3 regions of the Streptomyces sp. NPDC058371 genome follow, and region 1 is predicted to be linked to each of the others. Evidence: riboswitches for the same ligand, from Rfam matches in the RefSeq annotation. Region 1 holds a riboswitch; each other region holds the start of a gene.
The links. Region 1 has a riboswitch for cobalamin ahead of ACFWM2_RS19310 (cobalamin biosynthesis protein). Riboswitches for the same ligand answer to the same signal wherever they lie in the genome.

Region 1 (10,326 bases):
AGACTGTGGAGCAGGTCACATCCGCCGACGGGACCGGGCGGAAACCGACAGGACCACAGGGAGTGATCGGCATGGCAGGCACGGACGGCAGGCGCCCGAGCACCTACCCGACGCTGTTGTACGCGGACGCGAAAGCGGCGATCAGGCAGCTCACGGAGGCCTTCGGCTTCACCGAGCTGTCGGTGTACGAGGGCGAGGACGGGGCGGTGATGCACGCCGAGCTGGTGCAGGGCAACGGCGCGGTGATGCTCGGCTCCAAGGGCCGCGGCGGCGTCTTCGACACCGCGATGAAGGGCGCCGGCCCCACCGGGGTGTACGTGGTGGTCGACGACGTGGACGCCCATCATCAGCAGGCCGTGGACCACGGCGCGGAGATCCTGATGCCCCCGACGGACCAGGACTACGGCTCGCGGGACTACATGGCCCGGGACATAGAGGGCAACATCTGGAGCTTCGGGACGTACGCCCCCGAGATAGGGGCGTAGGGCGTCCGTCAGCTCCCTCCGGTGTGCACCTGGAAAGCCGCTCTGCGGACGGCCTTGGCGAGTGCCGGGTCCGGGTGCGCCGCGGCGAGCGCCACCAGGACCTGCACGGTGCGGGGATGCCCGACCGCGCGCACCTCGTCGAGCAGCGCGGGCACGGTGGGCTGCACGGCGGACTCCAAGTGCCGTACGAGAAGCGGGGCTTCACCGTGGTCCGCGACGGCGGCCGCGGTGTCCACCCACAGCCAGGTGGCCTCTTCACGGGTGAGCACCTCGTGGACGTCCTCCGGGTCGTGGCCCTCGTGCTCGGCGAGCCACAGCAGGGCGTAGGGGCGGAGCGGGGTCCGGTCGGCCACGGCACGGACGTCGGGCTCCGCGGGGGCGCCGACCACCCGCAGCGCCTCGAAGGCCAGACCGCGCAGCAGGGCGTCCTCGCCCCGGGCGGCGTCGAGGAGTTCGGTGACGGCGCTGCCGACGGGGCGGGCGGCGAGCCAGGCGCGGTACTCGGCGCGGGCCGCGTTCGGGCGCAGCTGCGCGCAGCCGCGGAGCATGTCCTCGGCGGGCTGCTCGATGTTCCCGGCGGGGCTCTGCGCGGCGACGCAGATCTGCTCCAGCTTGACCCAGACCGCCCAGCTGCCGAGCGGCGTGAGGGTGGCCTGTCCGTCGGCGCAGGTCAGGGCGCCGACGGCGGCGAGGGCGTGCAGAGCCCAGTCGAGGAGCGGCGGCAGCGGGGTGTCCGCCGGCTCGACGGCGGGGTCGGGCTGGGGGCCGTAGGGGATCTCGCAGCGCTCCGTGCGCAGTTCCGTGACGCGCTGTTCGAGGAGGTCCAGGAGCTGCTCGACGGGGACGGGCCCGGCGGACAGTTGAAGGAAGGAGAGCACCTGCGGCATCGCGGAGACGACCTCGGCGACGGCGGCGGGCTCGCGGTCGGTGGGCTCCGGATAGGCGAGCGACCAGGCGTCGAAAAGGGCGACCCAGCCGCGCAGTACGGCGCTGTCGTCGCGGTTCCAGGCGCGCAGGCGCCAGCCGGGGCGCGCGCAGTCGCCGTGCACCTCGACGAGGCCGGCCAGACGTGCGGTGTCCCAGTCGGCGCGGACCTGAGCCGGGGTCAGTCCCAGTTCCCCGGCGGCCCGTTCGGCGGTGGCCTCGGAGAGGGCGCCCTTGCCGTCGGGAGTCGCGCCGTCGCGCCCGGGACGGAGTGCGGAGTCGGCCCAGCGGGCGACACGGGCCGCGCCGGCCAGGCCGGAGCGTGCCATCCGCGCCAGTTCCGAGGGTGCCGGTGTGCCCTCGGGGGGCCGGGGCGCGGGGCGGCGTGAGCGGCGTTGGGTCACCGCTCGGGAGGCGGCGGCAAGAGGCCGCGGGCGGACGAGTCGGAGCCTGGAGTCGCGCGGGTTACGGGACGTCACAGGTGCAGTCTTCCGGTTGACAGTCCGAAAACCCAAACGGAATGGGACGGCGGGCGGCCCGGGCGAGGGGCGCGCGCGTCTCGGCGGACGCCCGACACCCTTGAGCCGCCTCTTGCGCGAGGCCGAAACGGAAGGAGCACCGCCGCCGCGCCGAAGCGTTTCCGCGGGCAGTCGCGGGGGCGGCTCCGAGCCGTCCGCGCGCCCCGGGTCGTCGGCCGGGAAACCGGTCGGAAGACCGTCGGGCCGTCCGCGGGGCAACCGCCGGGAGCCCTTCGCCGGCCCCGGCGGGATCTCCCCTGGACCGCCGTCCCTTGGGGGCGGGATACAGCCACCGCCCGCCGTCGGCCCGTCCGAGCCGGCTACATCAACGGGGTGAGGAACCGGCGCAGTGCCTCCTCGTAATCCGCCGGGTCGGCGTTCCACATGGCGCCGTGCGGAGCGTGCGGGACGGTGTGCAGGGTGACCCGGTCCGGGCGCCGGGCGGCGAGCCGGCGCGAGAAGTCCCAGGGGGCGATCGCGTCGTCGGGCCCGTGCAGCAGCAGGACCGGCACCTTCAGGCGGCCCGGGTCGGCGGCCTCCACGATGCGGTCGCCCTGCAGACCCGTGCGCCCCTGTGCGGCGCGGACCGCCAGGGGCAGCAGTGCGGCGGGCGTGCGCCGGGCCGAGGCCAGGGCGCGCAGCGTGGTCTCCCAGCTGAGCACGGGCGAATCGAGGACGAGCCCCGTGATGCGGTCGCGCACCGCGGAGTGCGCGGCGGCGCGCAGCGCCATGGTGGCGCCCGTGGACCAGCCGTACAGGACGATCCGTTCGGCGCCGTAGCGCACGGCGTAGCGGAGGGCGGCGTCCAGGTCGCGCCATTCGGTCTCGCCGAGGTGGTTCAGGCCGTCCTGGGGGCGGGGGGCGCCGAGGTCGCCGCGGTAGGCGACGTCGAGGACGGGGAGCTGCTGGCGGTGCAGGAACTCCATGACGTTCATGGGGTGTTCACGGGTGGCGCCGAGACCGTGCACGGTGATCACCCAGGTGTCGCGGGTGCCGGGCACGAACCAGGCGGGCAGGGCGCCGAGTTCTCCGGGGACGTTGACGTCGGCGTGGTCCAGGCCGAGCGCGGTGCTCGGATTGCCCACGTGGAGGTTCGGGGTGAGCCACACCCGGTCGCCGGGCCGGAGAGTGCCGTGGGTGACGCGCTCCAGACGGCGTACCACCGTGTCGGCGGGGTGCGGGGCGGAGTCCAGGACCGGCCCCACGACCGCGTGGGAGCCGTCACCGCTCAGGCCGTACGTTCCCGGGCGCAGCGAGGCCAGGTCGCGGGTGAGGGTGATCTGGCCGGCGGCCGTGGAGTGCACGGTGAGGCGCGGCTCGGTGGGCAGCGGCCGGCCCGGGGGCGCCTTCAGCGCGGCATCGCTGGCGTACCGGCCGGCGGCGACGGAGGCCGCGCCGGCGGCCAGGGCAACGGTGACGGCGGCGGCCGTCGCTTTGACAGTGCGCACCGGTCCAGTCTCCCGGGGGAGCCCGCTGTCGGCCAGCGGGAGGACGGACACGAGCCGGCCTTTCCCTTCCGGCCCGGGACCTCGTCTTACGGGTGCGCGTGCTCGGCACCGCAGGACCAGCGCGTCTCGGCACGCCGCAGGACCGGCGCGTCTCGGCCGAGCGCCGTCGAGGACCGGGGCTGATCCGAACGGACCCCCCTAGCCCGGCTGGCCGTACCCCCGCAGCCGCTCCCCCGCCTGCTCCGCCTGTTCCTGGGTGAGGAGGTTCGGGGTCAGGCCCGGTACTGAGGACGCCGTCAGCCAGACGCGGCACATCCACTCCAGCTGGGCGGTGCGGTCGTAGGCCTGGGTGAGGCTGGTGCCGTAGGTGACGGTGCCGTGGTTCTGGAGGAGGCAGCCGGAGCGGTCGGCGAGGGCCCGGAGCATGTTCTCGGCCAACTCCTGTGTGCCGTAGGTCGCATAGGGGGCAACCCGGACCGGTCCGCCGAGCGCTCCGGACATGTAGTGGATCAGCGGGAGCTCCGGTACGAGCGTCGAGACGGCCGTCGCGTGGACGGCGTGGGTGTGCACGACGGCGCGCGCGCCGGTGGTGCGGTAGACGGCGAGGTGCATGGGCAGTTCGCTCGTCGGCACGAGCGTGCCGCGCAGCTGCCGGCCGTCCAGGTCGACGGCGACGACGTCCGCGGACGTCAGCCGGTCGTAGGGCACTCCCGACGGCGTGACCAGGACCGTGTCCCCGACGCGGACCGAGACGTTGCCCGACGTACCGACGACCAGCCCGTCGGACACGGTCCGGCGGGCTGTCGCCACGAGCTCGTCCCAGGCACGCTCCACCGCCCCCGGCGCACCCGGCCCACGCGCGCCCTGTGCGTCCTCCCGCCCACCCCGGTCGTCCCCGTCGTCCCCTGTGTCACGCCGCTGTTCAGCCATGGCGCGATCCTGCCAGGAGGGCGCGTCAACACCGTGCCGGGCGGGGGCACTTTAGAGGTCAACGCCGGCCCCCGGCAGAGCGCATACAGCCACACATCGCCCTCGCCGTGCGATTGGCCGGTGTGGGACCGGAACCCGGTGATCTTCCAGTAACCTCTGGGGGATTTGTCGCGCACGTCGCCATCCGGGGGGAAATATGGCCCGTGATCACAAACCGTTCCGCCATCGCGCCTGCGCCGTCGCGGCCTCCGCGGCGGCGCTGGCCGTCGCGGGGACCCTGCTCGCCGGGAATCCAGCCTCGGGGGCGGCCGCACCGCGCGGACACGACGTCTCCTCGCACCAGAAGAACGTCGACTGGCCGAAGGCACGCGCGAAGGGCGCCAGGTTCGTCTACGTCAAGGCGACCGAGTCCACCACCTACCGCAACCCCTACTTCAGCGGGCAGTACGACGGTTCGCGCGCCGCGGGCCTGCTGCGGGGCGCCTATCACTTCGCGCTGCCGGACAGGTCGTCCGGCGGGGCGCAGGCCGCGTACTTCGTGCGCAACGGCGGCACCTGGCGCGCGGACGGCTGGACGCTGCCGCCCGCGCTCGACATCGAGTACAACCCGTACGGCAAGAAGTGCTACGGCCTGAGCAGGACCGCGATGGTGAAGTGGATCAAGGCGTTCAGCGACGAGGTCAAGCGGGCGACCGGCCGTCGACCGGTGATCTACACGACCACCCACTGGTGGAACGACTGCACCGGCGCCAGCCGCGCCTTCGCCTCGAACCACGCCCTGTGGCTCGCCCGCTACGACTCGGCCGACCCCGGAACGCTGCCCGCAGGCTGGACGTTCTGGACGTTCTGGCAGTACGACAACAGTGGCAGCCTTCCTGGTGACCAGAATCTCTTCAACGGATCCCTGGCGCGGCTGAAGACGTTCGCGAAGGGGTAGCAGCCGCGCCGGAGCCCAATATTCCGGCTCTGTTCGACACACGAGCCGCCGCTTCGACACAAGTGGAGTGGCGACACGCCGATTGGGTCACTCCTCCGCCCGCCCCAGTTCATCTTCCGTTCACCCAGGTTGCCTACGGTCCTTGTGCCACTGACGTCAAACAGAAGCCTGGGTAAATGGAACACATCACGCTTCTCCTCGGGATCGTGATCGTCACCGCTCTCGTGTTCGATTTCACGAACGGTTTCCACGACACTGCCAACGCGATGGCGACGACCATCTCGACCGGCGCTCTGAAACCCAAGACGGCGGTGGCCATGTCCGCCGTGCTGAACCTGGTCGGCGCATTCCTCTCCGTGGAGGTCGCCAAGACGATCTCCGGCGGCATCATCAACGAAGAGGGAATCCGCACCGAGGTGATCTTCGCGGCGCTCGTCGGCGCCATTCTCTGGAATCTGCTGACCTGGCTCCTGGGTCTGCCCTCCAGTTCCTCCCACGCACTCTTCGGCGGCCTCATCGGCGCCGCGGTCATGTCGGCCGGCTGGTCGTCGGTGAACGGCTCGACCGTCGTCAGCAAGGTCCTGATCCCCGCGGTCGCCGCTCCCCTGGTGGCCGGCCTGGCCGCACTACTGGCGACGCGCCTGTCGTACGTCATCGGCCGGCGCGCCGACGAGAAGGCGACCGCGAAGGGCTATCGCGCGGGCCAGATCGCCTCCGCGGGCCTGGTCTCGCTGGCCCACGGCACCAACGACGCGCAGAAGACCATGGGCATCATCACCCTCGCCCTGGTCACCGGCGGTGTGATCGCCCCGGACTCCAACCCTCCCACCTGGGTCATCGTCTCGGCCGGTATGGCCATCGCGCTCGGCACCTACCTCGGCGGCTGGCGCATCATCCGCACGATGGGCAAGGGCCTCACCGACCTCGCCCCGCAGCAGGGCTTCGCCGCCCAGACCAGCGCGGCCACGGTCATCCTGGCCTCCTCGCACCTGGGCTTCTCGCTCTCCACCACCCAGTCCTGCTCCGGCGCGGTGATGGGCGCCGGCCTCGGCCGCAAGGGCGGGGTCGTCCGCTGGTCGACCGCGACCCGGATGTTCGTCGCCTGGGGTCTGACGCTGCCGGCCGCCGGGCTCGTCGGCGCCGGCGCGGAGTTCCTCACCCAGCAGGGCACCTGGGGCATCGTCGCCACGGGCGCGCTGCTCCTGACCGGAGCCGGCGTCATCTGGACGCTGTCGCGCCGCAAGCCGGTCACCATCGACAACGTGAACGACGTCGACGCCGAGCCCGCGGGCGTCGTCACGACCGCGATCATCGCTGTCACCCCGCCGCCTGCGGGCCCGATCGCCACGGTCGGCGCCGATCTCGACGCCCACCTGATGACGACCATCCCGGCGCCGGACCCCGGCCCCTCCGCCGAGCCCACCCGCCCGGCCACGGTCTAAGGAACGAACAGCATGCACATCGACTGGGCAGCCCTCGGCTCCGTCTTCGGAGTCAGCCTCGTGGCCACCGTGGCCCTCGTCGGCCTCTTCACCCTGGGCGTCGTCGGCCTCGCCAAGCGCGAGTCCGCCTCGGCACAGGGCGGTTCGGCCGCCTTCGCGGTCACCGGCGCGTACGCCTGCTTCGCCGCCTGCGCGGCGGCGGTGGCGTACGGCATCTATCTGATCGTCGCCTGACACCCGGAAGGACTCGGGAGCCGGATACCCAAAACCGGCGAAAAGCGCATCACTTCACGTGGGGTGCGGGACGGATCGACGTCCCGCACCCCACGCGTGTGTGGGCCTTCGCACACTCTCCCTCCGCAGGTCAACAGCAAGTTGACGGGTGTTCTCACCCCGTGGTGGACTGCCGGAGCCAAGTACGGCGGCAGGAGAGGAAGCCGGTGCGAATCCGGCGCGGTCCCGCCACTGTCACCGGGGAAGAGAATCCCCGGGAGCCAGGAACTCTCACCGCCGGTCTCGTCGAACCAGGGCGTGGACACCCTGAGTGAGGACATATCGCCATGCGCGGCTGCCCCAATGCGTTGAGTACCCCGGTCCGAGCCGACGTTCCGGTCGGCTGAACCGATGCGTGCCGATCGCGTCTTCGCGTACGGCACCGCCGCCGGCCTCCTCGGTGACCTGCTCCTCGGCGATCCCCGCCGCGGGCACCCGGTCGCCGTCTTCGGGCGGGCCGCGGGTGCCGTGGAGCGGACGTTGTGGCGCGACCACCGCGGGTGGGGCGCACTGCACACCGCCGTCTGCGCGGGCGGTGCCGCCGGGCTCGCCGCCCTCGCGAGCCGTTCCCTGCGAAGCTCCGGTGCCGCCTCCCTCGCGCTGACCGCCACCGCCACCTGGGCCGTCGTGGGCGGGACCTCCCTCGCCCGGGAGGCCCGGGCGATCGGCGGTGCGCTGGCGGCCGGGGACATCGAGGTGGCCCGGGAGCGGCTGCCGCATCTGTGCGGGCGGGATCCTCAGGCACTCGACGCGGACGGAATCGCGCGTGCCGTCGTCGAGTCCGTGGCCGAGAACACCTCCGACGCCGTGGTGGGAGCGCTCGTGTGGGGCGCCGTGGCCGGTGTGCCCGGGCTGGCCGGCTTCCGGGCCGTCAACACACTGGACGCCATGGTCGGGCACAGGTCCGCCAAGTACCGCCGCTTCGGCTGGGCTTCGGCGCGGCTCGACGACGTCATGGGGTGGCCCGGCGCCCGGCTGACCGCCGTACTCGCCGCCGTCGCGGGCAGCGACCCGCGCGGCGCCGTACGCGCCTGGCGCGAGGACGCCGGCCGGCACCCCAGTCCCAACGCCGGCCCCGTCGAAGCCTCGTTCGCGGGCGCGCTCGGCGTGCGGCTCGGCGGCACCCTCGCGTACGGGGGCCGGGTCGAGCACCGGCCCGTCCTCAACGAGACCGGGCGGGCCGTCGAAGTCGCCGACATCGAGCGGGCCGTACGGCTGTCGCGGCGGGTGAGCACGCTCGCCCTGGCTGCCTGTACCGCCGGACAACTGCTGTTCAAGAGCAAGAGGGGGGCCGCGTCATGAGCGGCGGACTGCTGATCGCCGGAACGACCTCCGACGCAGGCAAGAGCGTCGTGACCGCCGGGATCTGCCGGTGGCTGGTGCGCCAGGGTGTGAAGGTCGCGCCCTTCAAGGCGCAGAACATGTCCCTGAACTCGTTCGTCACGCGCGAGGGCGCCGAGATCGGACGGGCCCAGGCCATGCAGGCCCAGGCCGCCCGGGTGGAGCCCACCGCGCAGATGAACCCGGTACTGCTGAAGCCGGGCGGTGACCGCAGCAGCCAAGTGGTGCTGATGGGCAGGCCGGTGGGCGAGATGACCGCGCGCGGCTATCACGGCGGACGCCAGGAGGCACTGCTCGGGACCGTCCTCGACTGTCTGGCCGAGTTGCGGGGCACGTATGACGCGGTGATCTGTGAAGGGGCAGGCAGCCCGGCCGAGATCAATCTGCGGCGGACCGACATCGTGAACATGGGGATCGCGCGGAACGCGCGGCTGCCCGTGCTCGTGGTCGGGGACATCGACCGCGGCGGTGTCTTCGCGTCCTTCTTCGGGACGGTCGCGCTGCTGAGCCGCGCGGACCAGGAGCTCGTCGCCGGGTTCCTGGTCAACAAGTTCCGCGGCGACGTCTCCCTGCTGGAACCGGGGCTCGACATGCTCCGGGGCCTGACCGGACGGCCCTCTTACGGCGTGCTGCCGTTCCGGCACGGTCTGGGGATCGACGAGGAGGACGGGCTGCGGGTGTCGCTGCGCGGGACCGTGCGCGAGTCCGTGGTGGCACCCCCCGTCGGCGCGGACGTGCTGCGCGTCGCCGTCTGCGCGGTCCCGCTGATGTCCAACTTCACGGACGTGGACGCGCTGGCCGCCGAGCCGGGTGTCGTCGTGCGGTTCGTGGACCGGGCCGAGGAGTTGGCCGACGCGGACCTCGTCGTCGTCCCGGGGACCCGGGGGACGGTGAAGGCGCTGGCGTGGCTGCGGGAGCGCGGGCTCGCCGACGCGATCGCGCGCCGGGCCGCCGAGGGGCGGCCGGTGCTCGGGATCTGCGGCGGCTTCCAGGTCCTCGGCGAGCACATCGAGGACGAGGTCGAGTCGCGGGCGGGACACGTCGACGGACTCGGGCTGCTGCCCGTACGGGTGCGGTTCGCGCGGGAGAAGACGCTGACCCGGCCCGTGGGGGAAGCGCTCGGCGAACCCGTCGAGGGGTACGAGATCCACCACGGCGTCGCCGAAGTAACCGGCGGAGAAGCGTTCATCTCTGATGGCAATGGGCACAGCTTGGACGGCTGCCGGGTCGGCGCCGTCTGGGGCACGCACTGGCACGGCTCACTGGAGTCGGACGGCTTCCGGCGTGCCTTTCTGCGCGAGGTGGCGGCCGCCGCGGGGCGTCGCTTCGTGCCGGCCGCCGACACGTCGTTCGCGGCGCTGCGCGAGGAGCAGCTGGACCGGCTCGGCGATCTGATCGAGGAACACGCGGACACGGACGCGCTGTGGCGGCTCATCGAGTCGGGCGCGCCGCAAGGACTGCCTTTCATTCCACCGGGAGCGCCCGCATGAGCACAGTGTTGTTGTTGTCGACCGCCGACACGGACCTACTGGCGGCCCGGGCCTCCGGCGCCGCGTACCGGATCGGCAATCCGACCCGCGTGGATGTCGCGGAGGAGTTGCCCGCGCTCGTCGCGGGGGCGGACATCGTCGTCGTACGACTGCTCGGCGGCAAGCGGGCCTGGGAGGACGGGCTCGCCTTCCTGAAGGCGTCCGGCATCCCGACCGTGCTGCTGGGTGGGGAGACCGTCCCCGACGCCGAGTTGATGGCCGAGTCGTCGGTGCCGGCCGGCGTCGTCGCGGAGGCGCTGCGCTATCTCGTGGAGGGCGGCCCGGACAATCTGACCGAGCTGACGCGTTTCCTCTCGGACACCGTGCTGCTGACCGGCGAGGGCTTCGAAGAGCCGCGGAAGACGGCGGAGTACGGCGTGAGCGGCGAGCGCCCGTTCATCGAGGGCCGTCCGACGATCGGCGTGCTCTTCTACCGGGCCCACGAGCTGTCCGGCAACACCGCCTTCGTCGACACGCTCTGCGACGCGATCGAGGCCCG
Region 2 (10,326 bases), on a different contig from region 1:
ATGATCTTGTCCGGCATGTTGGCACGCAGTGCCGACACCAGGTACACGAACGAACTGGCGTTGGGCTGACCGGTGCCGTTGTTTCCGTACTCGGCGTACTCGTCGTCGAAGTCGACGCCGTCGAGGCCGTACTTGGCCACGGTGTCCGACAGTTGTTTCGCGAACGTCGAAGCCGCCTGCTGGGACGGGAAGTTGGCGAAGCCCGCGCCCTGGTGGTTGCCGAGCACCGAGAGGACGACCTTGATGCCCTTCTGCTGCAACGGCCGTATCTGGCTGGCGGCGTTGTCGAGGACGCGTTGCACGTTCTCGTTGAAGTACAGGGTCCCCGCCTTCGTGCCCGTGTCGTAGTTGATGTTCGCCGCGAAGATCACGGCGACGTCGAAGACGTTGCCGCCGCCGTTGGCGAGGGTGTACTTGCCGACGTTCAGCATGCTGTTGTTGTTCACCTCGACGTACGCCACCGAGGTCGGTCCCTGTTTCGCGGCAGCGGGGGCCGCTGCCGCGCCGGTCGTGGCGGTCGCGCCGAAGGCGAGGGCCGCAACAGCCGAGAGCGCGACCGCGGCCGTCCGTACTCTGCTCCGCACCGGAGTGAACATCGTTGATCGGTCTCCCATCGCATGAAGCGGCGCCCGACCTGTTCGCAAGCGCCGAGTGAGCCCCCCGATCTTTCCGCTCCCGTGACCGAATCCCCAGAACCATGCGAGAACTCTTCACGACTCCCACGCACATCGCGCCGTAACTCTGCGCCCTGGCAAAGGAGTTGCTGGACCGCTACACCGCCGCGCTGCCTCAGGCCTGCGACCAACAGGACCCATTGGAGATCGACATCGACGCGATCACCGCCGGCGCGGACGAACCAGCCATGCACGCCGCGGATCCGCAGCACCGCCTCGTCCCATCCGCCTACCGGCGCACGCGCGGCATCCCCAGGCCGATCCACGAGATGATCTCGCGCTGGATCTCGTTGTTGCCACCGCCGAAGGTGAAGATCACCGCCGAGCGGTAGCCGCGTTCCAGCTCTCCGTGGAGGACGGCACCGGCCGAGCCCTCCTTCAGGGCACCGGCCGCGGCGACGATCTCCATCAGCCAGGCGTACGCGTCCCGGCGCGCCTCGGAGCCGTACACCTTGACGGCCGAGGCGTCCTGCGGGGTGAGGGTGCCCTCCTGGACGGCGTTCACCATCTGCCAGTTCAGGAGCTTCATCGCGTCGAGCCTGGTGTGGGTCTGCGCCAGGCGCCGGCGTACCCAGGGGAGGTCGACGACGCGGCGGCCGTCGGCGAGCTTGGTCTCCATCGACCAGCGCTGCACGTCGTGCAGGGCGCGGATCGCCATGGTGCCGTGCGCGGCGAGGGTGACGCGCTCGTGGTTGAGCTGGTTGGTGATCAGCCGCCAGCCCTTGTTCTCCTCGCCGACCCGGCGCGAGACGGGGACGCGGATGTTCTCGTAGTAGCTCGCCGTGGTGTCGTGCGAGGCGAGGGTGTTGATGAGCGTGCACGAGTAGCCAGGGTCGGCGGTCGGGACCAGGAGCATGGTGATGCCCTTGTGGGGCGGGGCGTCGGGGTCGGTGCGGACCGCGAGCCAGACCCAGTCCGCGGTGTCGCCGTTCGTCGTCCAGATCTTCTGCCCGTTGACGACGTACGCGTCGCCCTCCCGTACGGCCTTGGTCTTCAGCGCGGCGAGATCGGTCCCCGCGTCGGGCTCGCTGTAGCCGATGGCGAAGTCGATCTCACCGGAGAGGATCTTCGGCAGGAAGTACGCCTTCTGCTCGTCCGTGCCGAACCGCATGATCGTCGGACCGACCGTGTTCAGGGCCATCAGCGGCAGCGGTACGACGGCCTGGGCCGCCTCGTCGAAGAAGATGAACTGTTCCATGGGGCTCAGTCCGCGGCCGCCGTACTCCTTGGGCCAGCCGACGCCCAGCCAGCCGTCCGCGCCGAGCCTGCGGATGGTGTCGCGGTAGAAGCGCTTCTGCGCCGCCGGGTCGGAGTAGCGGGCGTAGGCGTTGTCCGGCACCAACTCGGCGAAGTAGCCGCGCAGTTCGGTGCGCAGCTGGTGCTGCTCGGGCGTGTATTCGAGATGCACGGCGCCTCCTGGCCCCCAGTGGACCGGTCGGTCCCACCCGGACTTGACGGCGCACACAGTAGAACTCGTTCCAGAAATTGGGAATGCCGATGACGCGCCCGGACCGCCGGAGGTACCTCCGGGGGCCGTCCCCGCGCATGTCCTGATCGGCGCCCGGGACGTAGCATGCGAGAAGTTCCCCGGGGACACTCCTCCCATCAGCGGTTTCCCGGGAGTGCACGAGCGGCGCGACGACGATCATGGACGACACGCCTCATGAAGACCGACAAGCACGACGCCGGGGGCGGACAGGCATCCCCTCCCCACAGACCTGCGCTGAGCCGCTCGTACATAGCGGCGGCGGCGCTGGCGCTGATCGACGCCAACGGCCTGCGCGCCTTCTCCATGCGCAAGCTCGGCGCGGGGCTCGGCGTCGACCCGATGGCCGCGTACCGCTACTTCAAGGACCAGGAGGCGCTGTTCGACGGTGTCGCCGAGCTGCTCTTCGACGAGCTCGACGTCGACTCGCTGCCCTGGGAGAGCACCTGGCGTGCGGTGGCCGAGCGGTACTGCCGGCAGTTGCGGGACACGCTGGTCGGCCATCCGCACGCCGTCGCGGTGTTCGCGACCCATCCGGTCCGCTCGCGCGCGGCGGTCGACGCGAGCGCACGGCTGACCGAGCAGCTCCGGGCGGCCGGCTTCGGGCCCGCTCACGCGGGTCACGTCGTTCGCTGCCTGCGCGAGTTCACCGTCGGGCACGCGCTGAGCCTGGCGGTGCTGCGCCCCGGTGCCGAGGCCGGCGACGACCCCGCCGAACAGTTCGAGACCGGGCTGACCGCGATGCTGGACGGATTCGAGCGGCTGACCTGAGGCGCCGAAAGCGGGCCGGCGCCGGTTCCTCTGGAGCCCGGCCCCGATCCCGCTCGCCGCTCAGGGCGCCACGGAAGCCGCCGGCACGGCGGCATTCTCCTGCTGCTGGGGTTCCGAGGTGGCCGGCGCCGGAGTCAGCAGCCGCTGGGCCAGCACACCGAAGACGAGCCCGAAGGCGGTCCACAGGGTCAGCTGGATGGCCAGCGCCGCGAGCCGGAACTGCCACAGCAGGGTGGCCGAGAAGTCCTTCGGCACCTCGTTGACCGCCGGCAGGAAGGCGTACGCGAGACCGGTGGCGAGGACGAAGAACGCGCCCGCCACCAGCGTGGCGTTCCAGTTCCCGAGGCGGGGCGCCAGGCGTCTGCCGAGGATCACCGTGGCGACGGCGAGCAGCACGCTGAGCACCATCATCAGGAAGTACAGCGTCGTGCGCTTGCCGATGGTGTCGGGGTCACCGACGGACGGCGGGTTGGCCGGGTACTTGAGGAACGGCACGACGTAGACCGCGAGCAGGCCCGCCGTCGACAGGAGCAGCGCGCTCGCACGCGGCCCGAACCGCCCGATCCGGCCGAGCGCGAAGCAGTACGCGAGGGCCGCGATGCCGCCGAACGCGACCCCGTAGACGAGCACGCCGGTGGCAAGACCGCCGGTGGACTGCATGGTGCGGGTGACCGCCTCCATGCCGTGCTCGTGCGTGTGCGCCTCCTCGTAGGCGATCGCCGTGTCGACGCGCGGCTCACCCAGGAAGTAGGCGACGACCAGGGCGAGCAGACCGGCGGCGAGACCCGCCAGCATGCCGCGCACCAGAAGATTTCTGACCATTGCGGAGTTCATGGACTCGTACGCTTCCTCGCGCCGTCAGTGGCAGGGGAAGCCGAGCAGGTGGCGGGCGTCGTGGACCCACTCGTGCACGTTCTCGCCGGACACGACCGAGGTGGCGCCCTGCTCGGCGCCGACGAAGTAGAGCAGGACCAGCATCAGGATGCCGAAGAAGACCGCCCAGGGGACGATCGCGCCGATCGGCAGCTTGGCGGGTACGGCGGTGGGGGTGACAGTCGGCTGAGCGACGGACTGCGCCATGTGGCAGGACCTCCTGGGGAACTCGCGTCCCGTCTTGGTGGTGCACAGGACGACGGCCGCGGGTCTGACTTGCTCGACCTTCGCCGCCCTTGGCAAGGGGCGGCTCTTGTGGGCTTACAGTGGCGCGACCGTGCCGGACTTCCACCGGACTTCCGCCGAACCGTCGTCAATATCGTCGAGACCGTACCGCGAAGCGGGAGCCCGGCCAAGGGCGCACGGAGCGCACGCTTTGCGCCCCCGTCACCCGGACGCGCCGCCAACTCCCTTGTCGCGTACGGCTTTCGAGCAGGAGAGGGACGCGTCGTGAACGCGAGAACTGGCCGATGACAAGTCGAGTGATCTTGATCTCAGCGGCGTCCAGCGAGGCCCTGCGCCAGGCCCGCTTCGACGACGGCTGCCCGGTCGACGCCGCCGGGCTCAGGCGTGCGCGGGCGGCGGCGGGCGCCGTTCCGGGCGCGGAGCGGCGGTGGGTCTCCCCCGGCGTGCGCTGCCGTGACACCGCCGATGCGCTCGGCCTCGCCGCCGCGGTGGAGGTGCCCGAACTGACCGGCCTCGACGTGGGCCGCTGGCGCGGCGCGACCCTGGACGAGGTGAGCGCGAAGGAGCCGGACTCGGTGGCCCGCTGGCTGACGGACCCGGAGTCCGCACCGCACGACGGGGAATCGGTCCGGGATTTCTGCGACCGGATCGCGCGCTGGCTGGACACGGCCGCGCCGCTCACGGGCCGGAGCGTCGCCGTGGTGGAGCCGGAGGTCGTCCGGGCCACGGTGGTACGGGCCCTCGGCGCCCCCGAGTCGGCGTTCTGGCGGGTCGACGTGCCGCCACTGACAGCCACGGAGCTCAGCGGACGCTCGGGCCGCTGGAACGTACGGACGGGACGGCCGTTGGAGGGTTCGGACGCCGACTGAGTGCAGGACGCGGCCCAATGCCCCGCATACGGCCTGCGGTTGAGCCCCCCGCTGCACGAGGGCCTGCCGAACCCGACGCCGCACGCGGACCTGCCGAACCCCGCCCCGCGCCGAAGGCGATCCGGCTGAGTACGGCGGAGGGCCCGTCACCGTACGCGGGCCGCCTTCGCACGTGCCCGCACGGACCCACCTGCGCGGGCCGACCGACCTCAGCGCAGTGTGGCCATGAAGTCCGCGCAGGCCTGAGCGCACTCGCGGCAGGCCTTGGCGCTGTCCTCCGCGCCCGCGTACTCCTCGAAGATCTCGGCGCACTCCAGGCACACCGTCCGGCACCACTCCAACTGGATGCGGATCGTGGCCTCGTTCTGGCTCGTCTGCTCGGACAGCATGCGGCACGTCGCGTCGCACACCTCCGCGCACAGGATGCCCTGGCGTCGTACGCGTTCCTGGTCTTCGGGGCCGTCCGGGTCGGCGAGGCTCGCGCGCAAGGCGCACGCTCGTGCACAGTCGGTACACGCCTGGGCACAGGTGAAACGATCCTCAAGGAACCGGAAGAGCTCCTCCTGGGATGCTGTTGTGGTCACGCGGAGCGGGTTGCCGCGGTCGAGCGTGTCAAACCCTGCGCCCCTGATCGGGCGGTTCAGGCGATGACGAGAGACACTCGCGTGCCGGTGGCGGACAGGACTCCGACGAGCCCCGCGGCCCTCCCTCGCCCGAGCGCAGTAAGGCCGCAGTACGGCGTCCGAATCCCGCCGGTTCCTGCGGCGGGCATGCCCCACAGTGGACGTAGGGAGACACCGGCCCGGGCCTCCTGAACTGCGCGCTCCCGAAGGGACAGGACTCATGACGCTCCATACGACGATCGACAGCCCGCTGGGTGAACTGCTGCTCGTGGGCGAGGAGTCGGTGACCGCGAAGGGCGGCACGGCGCTCGTCTCGCTGTCGATGCCGGGACAGCGGCACACCGCCGTCGTGCGGCACGGCTGGATCGAGGACGCGGACGCGTTCACCGAGATCGCCGCCCAGCTGCGCGGGTACTTCGACGGCACGCTCATCCGTTTCGACATCGAGTACGCGGGCGGCGGCAGCGACTTCCGCCAGCGGGTGTGGGAAGCCCTGGACAGCATCCCGTACGGGACGACCCTCAGCTACGGGGACATCGCCGCCCGGATCGGCGCCCCGAGGGCCGCGGTCCGTGCCGTCGGCACGGCCATCGGCGCCAACCCGCTGCTGATCGTGCGCCCCTGCCACCGGGTGATCGGCGCCGACGGCGCGCTCACCGGCTACGCGGGCGGCCTGGACGCCAAGCGCCGGCTCCTCGAACTGGAGCTGAAGTCCACAGAGGCCCTCACGTCGTGAACCACTCCACGCGTACGGCACGGGCGGGCACGGCCCACTCCCCGCGCACGGCGCAGACGGCCGAGGGACGCGTGGCCGCCGTGGACTGGGCCGCGGTCACCGCGGAGCTCGACGAGCACGGCCATGCGCTCACCGGCCGGGTCCTCACCGCGGACCAGTGCCACGCACTGGCCGCCCTGTACGACGAGGACGACCGCTTCCGCACGACCGTCGACATGGGCCGCCATCGCTTCGGCTCCGGTCAGTACCGCTACTTCACCCACGAACTCCCCGAGCTGGTACGGGAGTTGCGCGAGGCGTTCTATCCGCGGCTGCTGCCCATCGCCCGTGACTGGGCGGCCAGGCTCGGGCAGCCCGCGCCCTGGCCCGGGAACCTGGCGGAGTGGGTGGCGATGTGTCACACCGCCGGACAGACCAAGTCAGCGCAGATCCTGCTGCGTTACGGCCCCGGGGACTGGAACGCCCTGCACCGCGATGTGTTCGGCGAGATGTTGTTCCCGCTCCAGGTCGTGATCGGCCTCGACGCACCCGGAGTGGACTTCACCGGCGGCGAGTTCCTCATGACGGAACAGCGCCCACGTGCCCAGTCGCGGGGGTCGTCCACGACTCTTCCGCAGGGGCACGCGCTGGTCTTCACGACGCGCGACCGGCCCGTCGCTTCCCGGCGCGGCTGGTCGGTGGCCCCGATGCGCCACGGCGTGAGCACCGTGCGCTCCGGTCGACGCCGCACCCTGGGCCTGGTCTTCCACGAGGCCGCCTGAGCCGGCCCGGGCCGGCGGCCGAGGGGCCGCTGAAGGGCGTGTGCGAAGGTCCGGTTGCGCGCGACGCGCGTCTGCGAACGGCGTGTTTCCGTTCTGCGAACAGGTGGCCGTGCGCAGCGACACGCGCCTGCCTGCGGGTGACCATGGCGGCATGCACCCGGGCGCCCGTAGGCCGCCCCCGCCCCGCCGCAAGGATGCGTCATGACCCTGCCGCCCGCCACACTCCACTGGGTGTCCGAGAACTGGGACGCCCCGGCTCCGGCCGGGCTGCGCGCGCTGATGTCCGCCGAACTCGCCCCGCGCTACGCCCCCGTCGAGCACCGTCGCGTCCGCGCACCCCAGCCGACGGCGGACGAGATCGTCGTCACCTGGGTCTGCTACGCCGAGGACATTCCGGTGGCCACCGCATCCCTGCGCAGACTCCCGGACCGACACGAGGTGAAGCGGGTCTTCGTGCACGCCGAGCACCGCGGCCGTGGTCTCGCCAGAGCGGCGCTGCGGGCGGTGGAGTCGACGGCACGCGGGCTCGGCATCGAGCGGTTGTGGCTGCAGACGGGTGCGCTCCAGCCGGAGGCCCGGGCGCTCTACGGGCGCGAGGGCTGGCAGCGGGTGGGCACGTATCCCCCGCACGACCGGAACCCGTTCAGCGTCTGCTTCAGCAAAGCGCTCACGCCGGACTCCGACTCTCCCGCCGGTGTCTCGTGAGGTCCCCGGGGCCGCCGCGGCGGAGCCGTCTCGCGCGCTTTCACGCCGCCGCGTCCCTGGTGGTGCGGGGTGACCACCCCTGGTTTCTCCGTCGGATGACGGTGCTCGTGACGCGCCGGCACGTCGACTACGCGCGGGTCACCACCACACGGTGTACCTCCGCGAGCTGACCCCCGACGCCTCCGCGTCGGCCGCAGCTGCCCTGTCGGCAGCCCCGCGGCGCCTTCGCCCACCCCCGCACTCCTCCACCTCACGCGCGCCTCCGTACGCCGTACAAGGGAGAACCATGAGCCAGCCGATCGACTCCGTCACCGCGGGGCACACCCCCGAGGACGAACCCACCGGTCCCGACACCTCGGCCTGGTCGTTCGAGACCAAGCAGATCCACGCCGGTGCCACGCCGGACCCGACGACCGGGGCGCGGGCGGTGCCGATCTACCAGACCACCTCGTTCGTGTTCCGCGACACCCAGCACGCGTCGGACCTGTTCTCGCTGGCTGAGCCCGGCAACATCTACACCCGGATCCACAACCCCACGCAGGACGTCCTCGAGCAGCGCATCGCCGCGCTGGAGGGCGGTGTCGCCGCCGTGGCCCTCGCCTCCGGGCAGGCCGCGGAGACCCTCGCCATCCTGACCCTGGCGAGCGCGGGCGACCACATCGTCTCCAGCACGTCCCTGTACGGCGGAACGTACAACCTCTTCCGCCACACCCTGCCCAAGTTCGGGATCGAGGTGTCCTTCGTCGACGACCCGGACGACTCCGACGCCTGGCGGGCGGCGATCCGGCCCAACACCAAGGCCCTGTTCGCGGAGACGCTGGGCAATCCGCGCGGCAACATCCTCGACGTGCGGGCGGTGGCGGACGTCGCCCATGAGGCCGGCGTCCCGCTGATCGTGGACAACACCGTGCCGACCCCGTACCTGCTGCGCCCCATCGAGCACGGCGCCGACATCGTCGTCCACTCGGCGACGAAGTTCCTCGGCGGCCACGGCACGACCATCGCGGGTGTCGTCGTGGACGGCGGCACCTTCGACTTCGGCGCCCACGCCGAGCGCTTCCCCGACTTCAGCGAGCCGGACCCCAGCTACCACGGCCTGCAGTACTGGCCGGCGCTCGGCCCGGGCGCCTTCGCGATCAAGCTGCGGGTGCAGTTGCTGCGCGACATCGGGCCCGCCCTCTCCCCGCACTCCGCCTTCCTGCTGCTGCAGGGCGTGGAGACGCTCAGTCTGCGGATCGAGCGGCACTCGGCCAACGCCCAGGCCCTCGCGGAGTGGCTGGAGCAGCGCGACGAGGTCGCCGTCGTGCACTACCCGGGCCTCGAGTCCAACCGGTGGTACGAGGCCGGACAGCGGTATCTGCCGCGAGGTGCCGGCGCGGTGCTGGCCTTCGAGCTGCGGGACGGCGTCGAGGCGGGCAAGCGGTTCGTGGACGCCGTCGAGCTCTTCAGCCATCTCGCCAACATCGGTGACGTCCGCAGTCTCATCATCCACCCGGCGTCGACCACGCACAGTCAGCTCGACGAGGAGCAGCTGGCGGCGACCGGCACCTCGCCCGGTCTGGTCCGGCTGTCGGTCGGCATCGAGAACCTCGCCGACCTCAAGGCGGACCTGGAGGCCGGCTTCCGCGCGGCCAAGGGAGCGTCCTGAACACCGTGCCGACGAGCTCGGAGGTCCCCCTTCCGCCGGCCTCCGGGGCCTGGCGGGAGGGGGACCCGCCCGGGCGGCGCCAGTGGCACGTCCGGGAGAAGCCGCTGGCCCTGGAGTCGGGCGGCGAACTGCCGGGCGTGCGGCTCGCGTTCGAGACCTGGGGGCGGCTCGCACCGGACCGCTCCAATGCCGTGCTGGTGCTGCACGCGCTCACCGGCGACAGCCATGTCGCCGGGCCCGCCGGGCCGGGGCACCCGACCCCGGGCTGGTGGGACGGGCTCGTCGGACCGGGCCGGGCACTGGACACGAACCGCTTCTTCGTAGTCGCCCCGAACGTGCTGGGCGGCTGTCAGGGCAGCACCGGACCGTCGTCACCGCGGCCGGACGGGCGGCCCTGGGGCAGCAGTTTTCCCTTTCTGACACAGCGTGATCAGGTCGCGGCGGAGGCCGACTGGGCCGACGCGCTCGGCATCGACCGCTGGGCGCTGGTGATCGGCGGGTCCATGGGCGGGATGCGTGCCGTGGAGTGGGCGGTGACCCATCCGGAGCGCACGGGTGCTCTTCTGCTGCTGGCCACCACGGCGGCGGCGAGCGCCGAGCAGATCGCCTGGGCCGCCGTCCAGCTGCATGCCCTGCAAGGTGACCCGCACTGGTCCGGCGGTGACTACCACGACGCGGGACCGGGCCGCGGCCCGCACGCGGGGCTGGGTCTGGCCCGTCGCCTCGCCCACATCACGTACCGCAGCGAGCCGGAGCTGCGGACGCGCTTCGGACGCGCGCCGCAGGGCACCGAAGACCCCTGGAGCGGCGGCCGGTACCAGGTCGAGTCGTACCTCGACCACCACGCCGACAAACTGGTGCGCCGCTTCGACGCGGGCAGCTATCTCACGCTGACGCAGGCGATGAACAGTCATGACGTCGGCCGCGACCGTGG
Region 3 (10,326 bases), on a different contig from region 1:
GGACACTCGTACGCGAAGCCGTGCCACGATGTGAGCCGTGGCCGATCGGGTATGTCGGTCGCTTCGGCACCCGGAGCCGGGAAGGCAGAGCATGAGCACCGACGTCAGCAGTGCGGAGAACGAGGGTGGCGCCCCCATCCGTACCGCGCGCGTGCCCAAGTACTACCGCCTGAAGAAGCATCTGCTCGACATGACGGAGACGCTGCCGCCCGGCACGCCGGTACCGCCCGAGCGCACGCTCGCCGCGGAGTTCGACACCTCCCGCACGACCGTGCGCCAGGCCCTGCAGGAACTGGTCGTCGAGGGCCGCCTGGAACGCATCCAGGGCAAGGGCACCTTCGTCGCCAAGCCGAAGGTCTCCCAGGCGCTGCAACTCACCTCGTACACCGAGGACATGCGCGCCCAGGGCCTCGAACCCACCTCGCAGCTCCTGGACATCGGCTACATCACCGCGGACGAGACCCTCGCCGACCAGCTCGACATCACGGCCGGCGGCCGGGTCCTGCGCATCGAGCGGCTGCGGCTCGCGAGCGGCGAGCCGATGGCGATCGAGACGACCCACCTGTCCGCGAAGCGGTTCCCCGCCCTGCGCAGATCGCTCGTCAAGTACACCTCCCTCTACACCGCCCTCGCCGAGGTCTACGACGTCCATCTCGCCGAGGCCGAGGAGACCATCGAGACCTCGCTGGCCACCCCGCGCGAGGCCGGACTGCTCGGCACCGACGTGGGCCTGCCCATGCTGATGCTCTCCCGTCACTCGCTGGACAAGGACGGCCAGCCGGTGGAGTGGGTGCGCTCGGTCTACCGGGGCGACCGGTACAAGTTCGTGGCGCGGCTGAAGCGGCCCACGGACTAGAGCGGGGACGCGCGCGGACCTGCCGGGGGTACGGGGGTCGCCCCCCCCGGAAGAAAGCAGCCGTGGCGCGGCTGAAGCGACCCACCGACTAGGTCGGGGCGCGCGGGACCTGCCGGGGATACGGGGGTCACCCCCCGGAAGAAGACAGCCGTGGCGCGGCTGAAGCGGCCCACCGACCAGCCGTTCGCCACACGGATCGGTCCGGAGCGCGGCGCGGCTCGCCCACGCGTCCGTGAAATCAGGCCACTTGAGGTAGTGCACGTGGTGTAGCGCAGCTCCCTCCACTGTTCTACGGTCCTCCCGTCACCCATGGACGGGAGGACGACCCGTGCGCACCCAAAGCCCTGAGCCGGCAGCCCCTCGCAAGGCAACGCCCCGGAGCATCGTCATCTGGACCCTCGTCGCGCTGGTGGGCGCCGCGGGCTGGTCCGTGCTGGCGCTCTCGCGGGGCGAGGACGTGTCGGCGGCCTGGATGGTCGCCGCCGCCCTCGGCTCGTACGCCCTCGCCTACCGCTTCTACGCGAAGTTCATCGCGTACAAGGTGCTCAGGGTCGACAGGACCCGGGCGACCCCGGCGGAGCGGCTGAACAACGGCATCGACTTCCATCCGACCGACCGGCGGGTGCTGCTGGGCCACCACTTCGCGGCGATCGCCGGCGCGGGCCCGCTGGTGGGGCCCGTACTGGCCGCGCAGATGGGCTACTTGCCCGGCACCATCTGGATCATCGTCGGAGTGATCTTCGCGGGCGCGGTCCAGGACATGGTGGTGCTCTTCTTCTCCACCCGCCGGGACGGGCGCTCGCTCGGCCAGATGGCCCGTGAGGAGATCGGCCCGTTCGGCGGCGCCGCCGCGCTGGTCGCCGCCTTCGCCATCATGATCATTCTGCTCGGCGTGCTCGCCCTGGTGATCGTGAACGCGCTGGCGCAGTCGCCGTGGGGCACCTTCTCCATCGCGATGACCATCCCGATCGCCCTGCTGATGGGCTTCTATCTGCGGGTCCTGCGGCCGGGCCGGGTCAGCGAGGTCTCGCTCATCGGGGTCGCGCTGCTGCTGCTCGCACTGGTCGCCGGACGGTGGGTCGCCGAGTCCTCGTGGGCCGGCACCTTCACCCTCGCCCCGTCCACTCTGGTCGTCTGGCTGGTGGCGTACGGCTTCGTGGCCTCCATCCTGCCCGTGTGGATGCTGCTCGCACCGCGCGACTACCTCTCCACCTTCATGAAGATCGGCACGATCGCCCTGCTCGCGCTCGGGGTGGTCGTCACGCTGCCGACGCTGAAGATGGACCCGGTCACCGACTTCGCCGCGCACGGTGACGGGCCGGTCTTCGCCGGCTCGCTCTTCCCCTTCGTCTTCATCACCATCGCGTGCGGCGCGCTGTCCGGATTCCACGCGCTCATCTCGAGCGGTACGACGCCGAAGATGATCCAGAAGGAGACACAGATCCGGATGATCGGCTATGGCTCCATGCTGATGGAGTCGTCGGTCGCGGTGATGGCGCTGGTCGCGGCCTGCATCATCGACCCGGGCCTGTACTTCGCGATGAACGCCCCGGCGGGGGTCGTCGGAACCACCGTGCAGTCCGCCTCGGTGGCGGTTGGCCACATGGGGTACGTCATCTCCCCCGAAGACCTGGCCGCCGCAGCCCGGGGCGTCGAGGAGCAGACCCTGCTCTCCAGGACCGGCGGCGCGCCCACGCTCGCCATCGGCGTCTCGGAGATCTTCTCCAAGGTGACCGGAGGGGGCCTGCGGGCGTTCTGGTACCACTTCGCCATCATGTTCGAGGCGCTGTTCATCCTGACCGCGCTGGACGCGGGCACGCGCGTGGGCCGGTTCATGCTTCAGGACATGCTGGGCAACGTCTACCGGCCCTTCAAGAACGTGAGCTGGAAGCCGGGTCTGGTCGTCACCAGCGCGCTGGTGACCGGCCTGTGGGGTTACTTCCTGTGGGTGGGCGTCCACGAACCGCTCGGCGGGATCAACCAGCTCTTCCCGATCTTCGGCATCGCCAACCAGCTGCTCGCGGCGGTGGCGCTCGCCGTCTGCACCACCCTGCTGGTCAAGTCCGGGCGCCTCAAGTGGGCCTGGATCACCGGGATTCCGCTCGCCTGGGACGCCACGGTGACGCTCACGGCGAGCTGGCAGAAGGTGTTCTCCAGCGACCCGCGCGTGGGCTTCTTCCAGCAACGCAGCGTGTACCAGGACGGCATCGACGCGGGCAAGGTCCTGCCGCCCGCCAAGACCATGGACGACATGCACACCGTCGTCACCAACTCCACGGTGGACGGCGTCCTCTCGGCGGCCCTCGCCCTGCTCGTCGTGGTCGTGATCGTGGACGCGGCCCGGGTCTGCGTCCGGCACGTACGCCGCCCGGCGCTCTCCTCCCTGAGCGAGGCGCCGTACGTGCAGTCGAAGATCGTGGCCCCGGCCGGGCTGATCCCGACCAGGGCGGAGAAGGCGGAGGAGGCGGAGCGCGATGCGGTCGGCGCTGTACAGGGCGGTTAGCCGCGCGGGACGGGGACTGCGCTGGTACGTAAGGGAACTGACGGACGAGTCCGCGTACGACCGCTATGTCGCCCACGTCCGACAGGACCATACCGACGCGTCCGTGCCGACGCGCCGCGAGTTCGAGCGGATGCGGACGGTCCGCCAGGAGGCCGATCCCCGCCAGGGGTTCCGCTGCTGCTGACGACACGAAGACCGATATGCGGACGGGGGTTCCGCTGGGCTGACACCGTCGCCTAGATTGCCTGCGCGTTACACAGGTGATCAGAGAGTGGACGGAGTCACGAGATGTCCGAAGAGTCAGAAGTGAACAGAGCGGTGGTGACACCCGCGCGGGTGGTCATCGCGCTCTGTCTCGTGGCGCCGTTCGTGGCGATGCTGTGGGTCGGCTCGTATTCCAAGATCGACCCCACCTTCATCGGCATCCCGTTCTTCTACTGGTACCAGATGCTGTGGGTGTTCATCTCCACGGCGCTGACGATGACCGCGTACAAGCTGTGGCAGCGTGACCAGCGCGCCCGCACGTCGCAGGGTGGGGGTGCGTCGAAGTGAACGACGGCGTGAACGGAGTCGCCCTCGGCGTCTTCATCTTCTTCTTCCTGGCCGTCACGGCCCTGGGCTTCGTGGCCGCGCGCTGGCGCAGGGCCGACAACGAGCACACGCTGGACGAATGGGGCCTGGGCGGACGGTCGTTCGGCACCTGGGTCACCTGGTTCCTGCTCGGTGGCGACCTCTACACGGCGTACACCTTCGTCGCCGTACCCGCGGCCGTCTACGCGGCGGGCGCGGCCGGCTTCTTCGCCGTGCCGTACACCATCCTCGTCTACCCGCTGATCTTCACCTTCCTGCCGCGGCTGTGGTCGGTGTCGCACAAGCACGGCTATGTGACGACGTCGGACTTCGTGCGCGGGCGCTTCGGCTCCAGGGGGCTGTCGCTGGCGGTGGCCGTGACGGGCATCCTCGCCACGATGCCGTACATCGCGCTCCAACTGGTCGGCATCCAGGCGGTCCTCGACGTGATGGGCGTCGGCGGCGGCGAGAACACGAACTGGTTCGTGAAGGACCTGCCGCTGCTCATCGCCTTCGGTGTGCTGGCCGCGTACACGTATTCGTCGGGTCTGCGCGCCCCCGCGCTGATCGCGTTCGTGAAGGACACCCTGATCTACATCGTGATCGCGGTGGCCATCATCTACATCCCGATCAAGCTGGGCGGCTTCGACGACATCTTCAAGGCGGCGACCGACAAGTTCACGACGGCGGGTGCGGGCGGAGTGGTGCCCGCCGAGGCCGGCCAGTGGACCTACGCCACGCTGGCGCTCGGCTCGGCCCTCGCGCTGTTCATGTACCCGCACTCGATCACCGCGACGCTGTCCTCGCGCAGCCGCGAGGTGATCCGGCGCAACACCACGATCCTGCCGCTGTACTCCCTCATGCTGGGCCTGCTGGCCCTGCTCGGGTTCATGGCGATCGCGGCCGGGGTGAAGGTGGACAACGGGCAGCTGGCGATCCCGCAGCTCTTCGAGAACATGTTCCCTGACTGGTTCGCGGGAGTGGCCTTCGCGGCCATTGGCATCGGCGCGCTGGTGCCGGCGGCCATCATGTCGATCGCGGCCGCGAATCTCTTCACCCGCAACATCTACAAGGACTTCATCAAGCCGGACGCGACGCCGAAGCAGGAGACCCAGGTCTCCAAGCTGGTCTCGCTGCTGGTGAAGGTGGGCGCGCTGGTCTTCGTCCTCACCATGGACAAGACCGTCGCGATCAACTTCCAGCTCCTGGGCGGCATCTGGATCCTGCAGACCTTCCCGGCCCTGGTCGGCGGCCTGTTCACCCGCTGGTTCCACCGCTGGGCGCTGCTCGCGGGCTGGGCGGTCGGCATGGTGTACGGCACGCTCGCCGCGTACGGCGTCGCCTCGCCGACCCAGAAGCACTTCGGCGGCAGCTCGAAGGAGATCCCCGGCATCGGCGAGATCGGCTACATCGGTCTCACGGCGTTCGTCATGAACATCGTGGTGACCGTCGTCCTCACCTTCGCCCTGCGGGCCTTCAAGGCGCCGGACGGCATCGACGAGACGTCCCCGGAGGACTACACGGTGGACGCGGGCGACGCGGGCGTGCAGGTCGAGCTGCCGCCGGCCACGGCGGGCACGACGCACTGACCGGGTCCCGCACCCGGTTCCGGTCCCGCACCCCCTGACGGGCCGCCGGTCTCGTACCCGAGGACGGCCCGTGGTTCGCGTACCCCTCGACGGGCCGCCGAGAAATTCGGCGGCCCGTCGTCGTGCCCGTCCGGCACACTCCCCGCATGGACATCGTCATCAGGCGGGCGCGGCCCGAGGAGTACGCGACCGTAGGGGAACTCACCGCCCAGGCGTATCTCGGCGACGGCCTCCTCGACTTCGGGGAGAGCGACGAGTACCTCGGGGAGCTGCGGGACGTGGCGAAGCGGGCGGCGGCGGCCGATGCGCTCGTCGCCGTCGAGGGCGCCCGGGTGCTCGGCGGGGTGACTTTCGTGCCGGCCGGCGGGCCCATGGCCGACATCGCGCGGTCCGGCGAGGCGGAGGTGCGGATGCTCGCCGTCGCGCGCGAGGACCGGGGGCGAGGCGCCGGCGCGGCCCTCGTCCACGCGTGCGTCGAGCGGGCCCGCGAGGTCGACGGCTGCGTCCGCGTCGTGCTCTCCACCCAGCGGACCATGCACGCGGCCCACCGCCTCTACGAACGGTTCGGCTTCACACGCTGCCCCGAGCGCGACTGGAACCCGCTCCCGGACATCGACGACATCCTGCTGCTCACCTATGAGTTGACGCTCTGACACGCTCCGAGAACGGCGCGACACAAGATGTGGGGGTGCCACCGCAGCCCGGCACAAGATGTATGCTCGTGCTCGCTGTCGTCGCAGGGGAATCCGGTGCGAATCCGGAACTGTCCCGCAACGGTGTACTTGTGCGCGTATGCGCACTCGGTCAGTCCGAGGACCTGCCGACAGCGCGCCCCGGCCACCCGGCCCGGGCGCCGACGACGTCCGGGTCTCGTGGAATGGGCCGGTGGACGCACGCGTACCGGCAAGGTGTCGCGTGTCCCGCTGCCCTCCGCAAGGCCCCGTGCCGAGCGAGGGAGAGCCCCACGTGACCATCGCGCCAGCCGATCCGGCCACAGCGACACCGTCCGCGACGTCGGTGGAGACGGACGGTCCCGGTGCCGCACTGCTGCGGACCCTGACCCGCCTCACCGCCGACCTCCCCGGCGCCGACCCCGGCCGGGTCGCCGCCGCCGCGCTGCGCGGCCGGTCCGCCCGCGCGGATGAGGCGGAGCTGCGCGAACTGGCCACCGAGGGGGCCGCCGGACTCATCTCCGAGGACCCCGTCTACTCGCGGCTGGCCGCCCGGCTGCTGACGATCAGCATCGCCGCCGAGGCCGCCTCGCAGGGCGTCACGTCGTTCTCCGGGTCCATCACCACGGGCCACCGCGAGGGTCTGATCGCCGACCGCACGGCCGCGTTCGTACGCCTGCACGCGACCCGTCTGGACGCGCTGATCGACCTCGAAGGCGACGACCGCTTCGGCTACTTCGGGCTGCGCACGCTGCACAGCCGCTATCTGCTCCGGCACCCCATCACCCGGCAGGTCATCGAGACGCCCCAGCACTTCATGCTGCGGGTGGCGAGCGGTCTCGCCGAGGACGACTCGACCCGCGCACTCGACGAAGTCGCCGCGCTCTACGGCCTGATGAGCCGCCTCGACTATCTGCCGTCCTCCCCCACGCTCTTCAACTCCGGTACGCGGCACCCGCAGATGTCGTCCTGCTACCTCCTCGACTCCCCGCTGGACGAGCTGGACTCCATCTACGACCGCTACCACCAGGTGGCCCGGCTCTCGAAGCACGCCGGCGGCATCGGCCTGTCGTACTCCCGGATCCGCTCCCGGGGTTCGCTGATCCGCGGCACGAACGGGCACTCCAACGGCATCGTCCCGTTCCTGAAGACCCTCGACGCCTCGGTGGCCGCGGTGAACCAGGGCGGCAGGCGCAAGGGCGCGGCCGCGGTGTACCTGGAGACCTGGCACTCCGACATCGAGGAGTTCCTGGAGCTGCGCGACAACACCGGTGAGGACGCCCGCCGTACGCACAACCTGAACCTCGCGCACTGGATCCCGGACGAGTTCATGCGCCGGGTCGACACGAACGGCGTCTGGTCGCTCTTCTCCCCCGCCGACGTGCCCGAGCTGGTCGACCTGTGGGGCGACGAGTTCGACGCCGCGTACCGCAAGGCGGAGGAAGCCGGGCTCGCCAAGAAGACGATCCCGGCCCGCGACCTGTACGGCCGCATGATGCGCACCCTCGCGCAGACCGGCAACGGCTGGATGACCTTCAAGGACGCCGCCAACCGCACCGCCAACCAGACCGCGGAGCCGGGCCACACCGTCCACTCCTCGAACCTGTGCACCGAGATCCTGGAGGTCACGGACGACGGGGAGACGGCCGTCTGCAACCTCGGGTCGGTCAACCTGGGCGCCTTCGTGGTCGACGGCGACATCGACTGGGAGCGGCTGGACGCCACCGTGCGCACCGCGGTGACCTTCCTCGACCGGGTCGTCGACATCAACTTCTACCCGACCGAGCAGGCGGGCCGTTCCAACGCCAAGTGGCGGCCGGTGGGCCTCGGCGCGATGGGTCTGCAGGACGTCTTCTTCAAGCTGCGGCTGCCCTTCGACTCGCCCGCCGCCCGCGCGCTCTCCACCCGGATCGCCGAACGCGTGATGCTCGCCGCGTACGAGGCCTCCGCCGACCTCGCGGAGCGCAACGGCCCGCTGCCGGCCTGGGAGAAGACCCGTACCGCCCGCGGTGTCCTGCACCCCGACCACTTCGACGTCGAGCTGAACTGGCCGGAGCGCTGGGCGGCCCTGCGGGAACGTATCGCCGCGGTGGGCATGCGCAACTCGCTGCTCCTCGCGATCGCGCCGACCGCGACCATCGCGTCCATCGCGGGCGTCTACGAGTGCATCGAGCCGCAGGTCTCCAACCTGTTCAAGCGCGAGACGCTGTCCGGCGAGTTCCTCCAGGTCAACTCCTACCTGGTGGAGGAGCTGAAGAAGCTCGGCGTGTGGGATGCGCAGACCCGGGAGGCGTTGCGCGAGTCGAGTGGCTCGGTGCAGGGCTTCACCTGGGTGCCCCAGGACGTCCGCGACCTCTACCGCACGGCGTGGGAGATCCCGCAGCGCGGCCTGATCGACATGGCCGCGGCCCGCACCCCGTTCCTCGACCAGGCCCAGTCGCTGAACCTGTTCCTGGAGACGCCGACCATCGGCAAGCTCTCCTCGATGTACGCGTACGCCTGGAAGTCGGGCCTGAAGACGACGTACTACCTGCGCTCGCGCCCGGCGACCCGGATCGCCCGTGCCGCGCAGGCGCAGGCGCAGCCCGAGAAGACCATCCCCGTCCAGCAGGTCGCCGACCCCGACGCCGTCGCCTGCTCCCTTGAGAACCCCGAGTCCTGCGAGGCCTGCCAGTAATGACCGCCGCACCTGAGAAGACCGAGAAGAACCTGCTCGACCCGGGCTTCGAGCTGACCCTGCGTCCCATGCGCTACCCGGACTTCTACGAGCGCTACCGGGACGCGATCAAGAACACCTGGACCGTGGAGGAGGTCGACCTCCACTCGGACGTCGCCGACCTCGCGAAGCTGTCGCAGGGCGAGCAGCACATGATCGGCCGGCTGGTCGCGTTCTTCGCGACGGGCGACTCGATCGTGGCGAACAACCTGGTGCTGACGCTCTACAAGCACATCAACTCGCCCGAGGCGCGGCTGTATCTCTCGCGCCAGCTGTTCGAGGAGGCCGTGCACGTCCAGTTCTATCTGACGCTGCTCGACACCTATCTGCCCGACCCGGAGGACAGGGCGGCGGCCTTCGACGCCGTCGAGAGCATCCCGTCCATCCGCGAGAAGGCCGAGTTCTGCTTCAAGTGGATCAACGAGGTGGAGAAGCTGGACAGCCTCGAGACCAAGGCCGACCGCCGCCGCTTCCTGCTGAACCTGATCTGCTTCGCCGCGTGCATCGAGGGGCTCTTCTTCTACGGCGCCTTCGCGTACGTCTACTGGTTCCGCAGCCGGGGTCTGCTGCACGGCCTCGCGACCGGCACCAACTGGGTGTTCCGTGACGAGACGATGCACATGTCCTTCGCGTTCGAGGTCGTCGACACCGTCCGCAAGGAGGAGCCGGAACTCTTCGACGACCGGCTCCAGGAGGAGGTCACCGACATGCTGCGGGAGGCCGTCGAGGCCGAGCTGCAGTTCGCGCGCGACCTGTGCGGTGACGGCCTCCCGGGGATGAACACCGACTCGATGCGCCAGTACCTGGAGTGCGTCGCCGACCAGCGACTGACGCGCCTCGGCTTCGCGCCGGTGTACGGCTCCGAGAACCCCTTCTCCTTCATGGAGCTTCAGGGGGTTCAGGAGCTGACCAACTTCTTCGAGCGCCGTCCCTCGGCGTACCAGGTGGCGGTGGAGGGCTCGGTCGGGTTCGACGAGGAGTTCTGAGGCTCCTGCGCGGCCCTCAACTGCCGGTCGATCCGCGCTTCGCGGCGCAGTCCGAGCAGGGCGGGGAGAGCCAGGACCACGAAGATCCCGAGGACGGTCAGCAGGGCGACTGTGGTGTTCATGAGTGTCTCCATGAACACCACTGTCGCGCCGATCGGCCGCCGAGGTCAGTGGCAGGACTGCCGTAGGCCCTCGAATTCCTGCCACATCCGAGGCACACTGGCAGCATGCTGAAAAACGTGGCCGCGGTGCTCCTCGACGGAGTGCACCCCTTCGAACTCGGCGTCGTCTGCGAGGTGTTCGGCCTCGACCGCAGCGACGAGGGCCTGCCCGTGTACGACTTCGCGGTGGCCTCGGCCGAGGGGCCGACCCTCGGCACCCATGTCGCCGGGTTCACCGTCTCCACTCCGTACGGCCTCGACCGGCTCGAAGAGG

Region 2: another riboswitch for cobalamin. It lies ahead of ACFWM2_RS08930 (CbtB-domain containing protein); the one in region 1 lies ahead of ACFWM2_RS19310 (cobalamin biosynthesis protein).
Region 3: another riboswitch for cobalamin. It lies ahead of ACFWM2_RS16640 (ribonucleoside-diphosphate reductase subunit alpha); the one in region 1 lies ahead of ACFWM2_RS19310 (cobalamin biosynthesis protein).

What each region holds. Positions count from the first base shown of each region.
Region 1 is NZ_JBHXJC010000005.1:446,893-457,218, reverse strand. It holds gene ACFWM2_RS19345 (VOC family protein) at 72-485, shown strand; gene ACFWM2_RS19340 (hypothetical protein) at 494-1,888, opposite strand; gene ACFWM2_RS19335 (alpha/beta hydrolase) at 2,248-3,375, opposite strand; gene ACFWM2_RS19330 (class II aldolase/adducin family protein) at 3,574-4,305, opposite strand; gene ACFWM2_RS19325 (lysozyme) at 4,502-5,242, shown strand; gene ACFWM2_RS19320 (anion permease) at 5,419-6,684, shown strand; gene ACFWM2_RS19315 (hypothetical protein) at 6,697-6,918, shown strand; cobalamin riboswitch at 7,066-7,209, shown strand; gene ACFWM2_RS19310 (cobalamin biosynthesis protein) at 7,309-8,259, shown strand; gene ACFWM2_RS19305 (cobyric acid synthase) at 8,256-9,788, shown strand; gene cobN (cobaltochelatase subunit CobN) at 9,785-10,326, shown strand, end outside.
Region 2 is NZ_JBHXJC010000002.1:307,892-318,217, forward strand. It holds gene ACFWM2_RS08910 (endo-beta-N-acetylglucosaminidase H) at 1-596, opposite strand, end outside; gene ACFWM2_RS08915 (acyl-CoA dehydrogenase family protein) at 904-2,082, opposite strand; gene ACFWM2_RS08920 (TetR/AcrR family transcriptional regulator) at 2,338-2,931, shown strand; gene ACFWM2_RS08925 (CbtA family protein) at 2,992-3,765, opposite strand; gene ACFWM2_RS08930 (CbtB-domain containing protein) at 3,790-4,011, opposite strand; cobalamin riboswitch at 4,049-4,211, opposite strand; gene ACFWM2_RS08935 (histidine phosphatase family protein) at 4,335-4,919, shown strand; gene ACFWM2_RS08940 (four-helix bundle copper-binding protein) at 5,129-5,503, opposite strand; gene ACFWM2_RS08945 (methylated-DNA--[protein]-cysteine S-methyltransferase) at 5,763-6,278, shown strand; gene ACFWM2_RS08950 (2OG-Fe(II) oxygenase) at 6,350-7,039, shown strand; gene ACFWM2_RS08955 (GNAT family N-acetyltransferase) at 7,241-7,744, shown strand; gene ACFWM2_RS08960 (bifunctional o-acetylhomoserine/o-acetylserine sulfhydrylase) at 8,031-9,392, shown strand; gene ACFWM2_RS08965 (homoserine O-acetyltransferase) at 9,398-10,326, shown strand, end outside.
Region 3 is NZ_JBHXJC010000004.1:420,908-431,233, reverse strand. It holds gene ACFWM2_RS16670 (GntR family transcriptional regulator) at 92-856, shown strand; gene ACFWM2_RS16665 (carbon starvation CstA family protein) at 1,185-3,359, shown strand; gene ACFWM2_RS16660 (YbdD/YjiX family protein) at 3,331-3,543, shown strand; gene ACFWM2_RS16655 (DUF3311 domain-containing protein) at 3,648-3,911, shown strand; gene mctP (monocarboxylate uptake permease MctP) at 3,908-5,518, shown strand; gene ACFWM2_RS16645 (GNAT family N-acetyltransferase) at 5,665-6,171, shown strand; cobalamin riboswitch at 6,217-6,358, shown strand; gene ACFWM2_RS16640 (ribonucleoside-diphosphate reductase subunit alpha) at 6,485-8,866, shown strand; gene ACFWM2_RS16635 (ribonucleotide-diphosphate reductase subunit beta) at 8,866-9,891, shown strand; gene ACFWM2_RS16630 (hypothetical protein) at 9,804-10,013, opposite strand; gene ACFWM2_RS16625 (helix-turn-helix domain-containing protein) at 10,119-10,326, shown strand, end outside.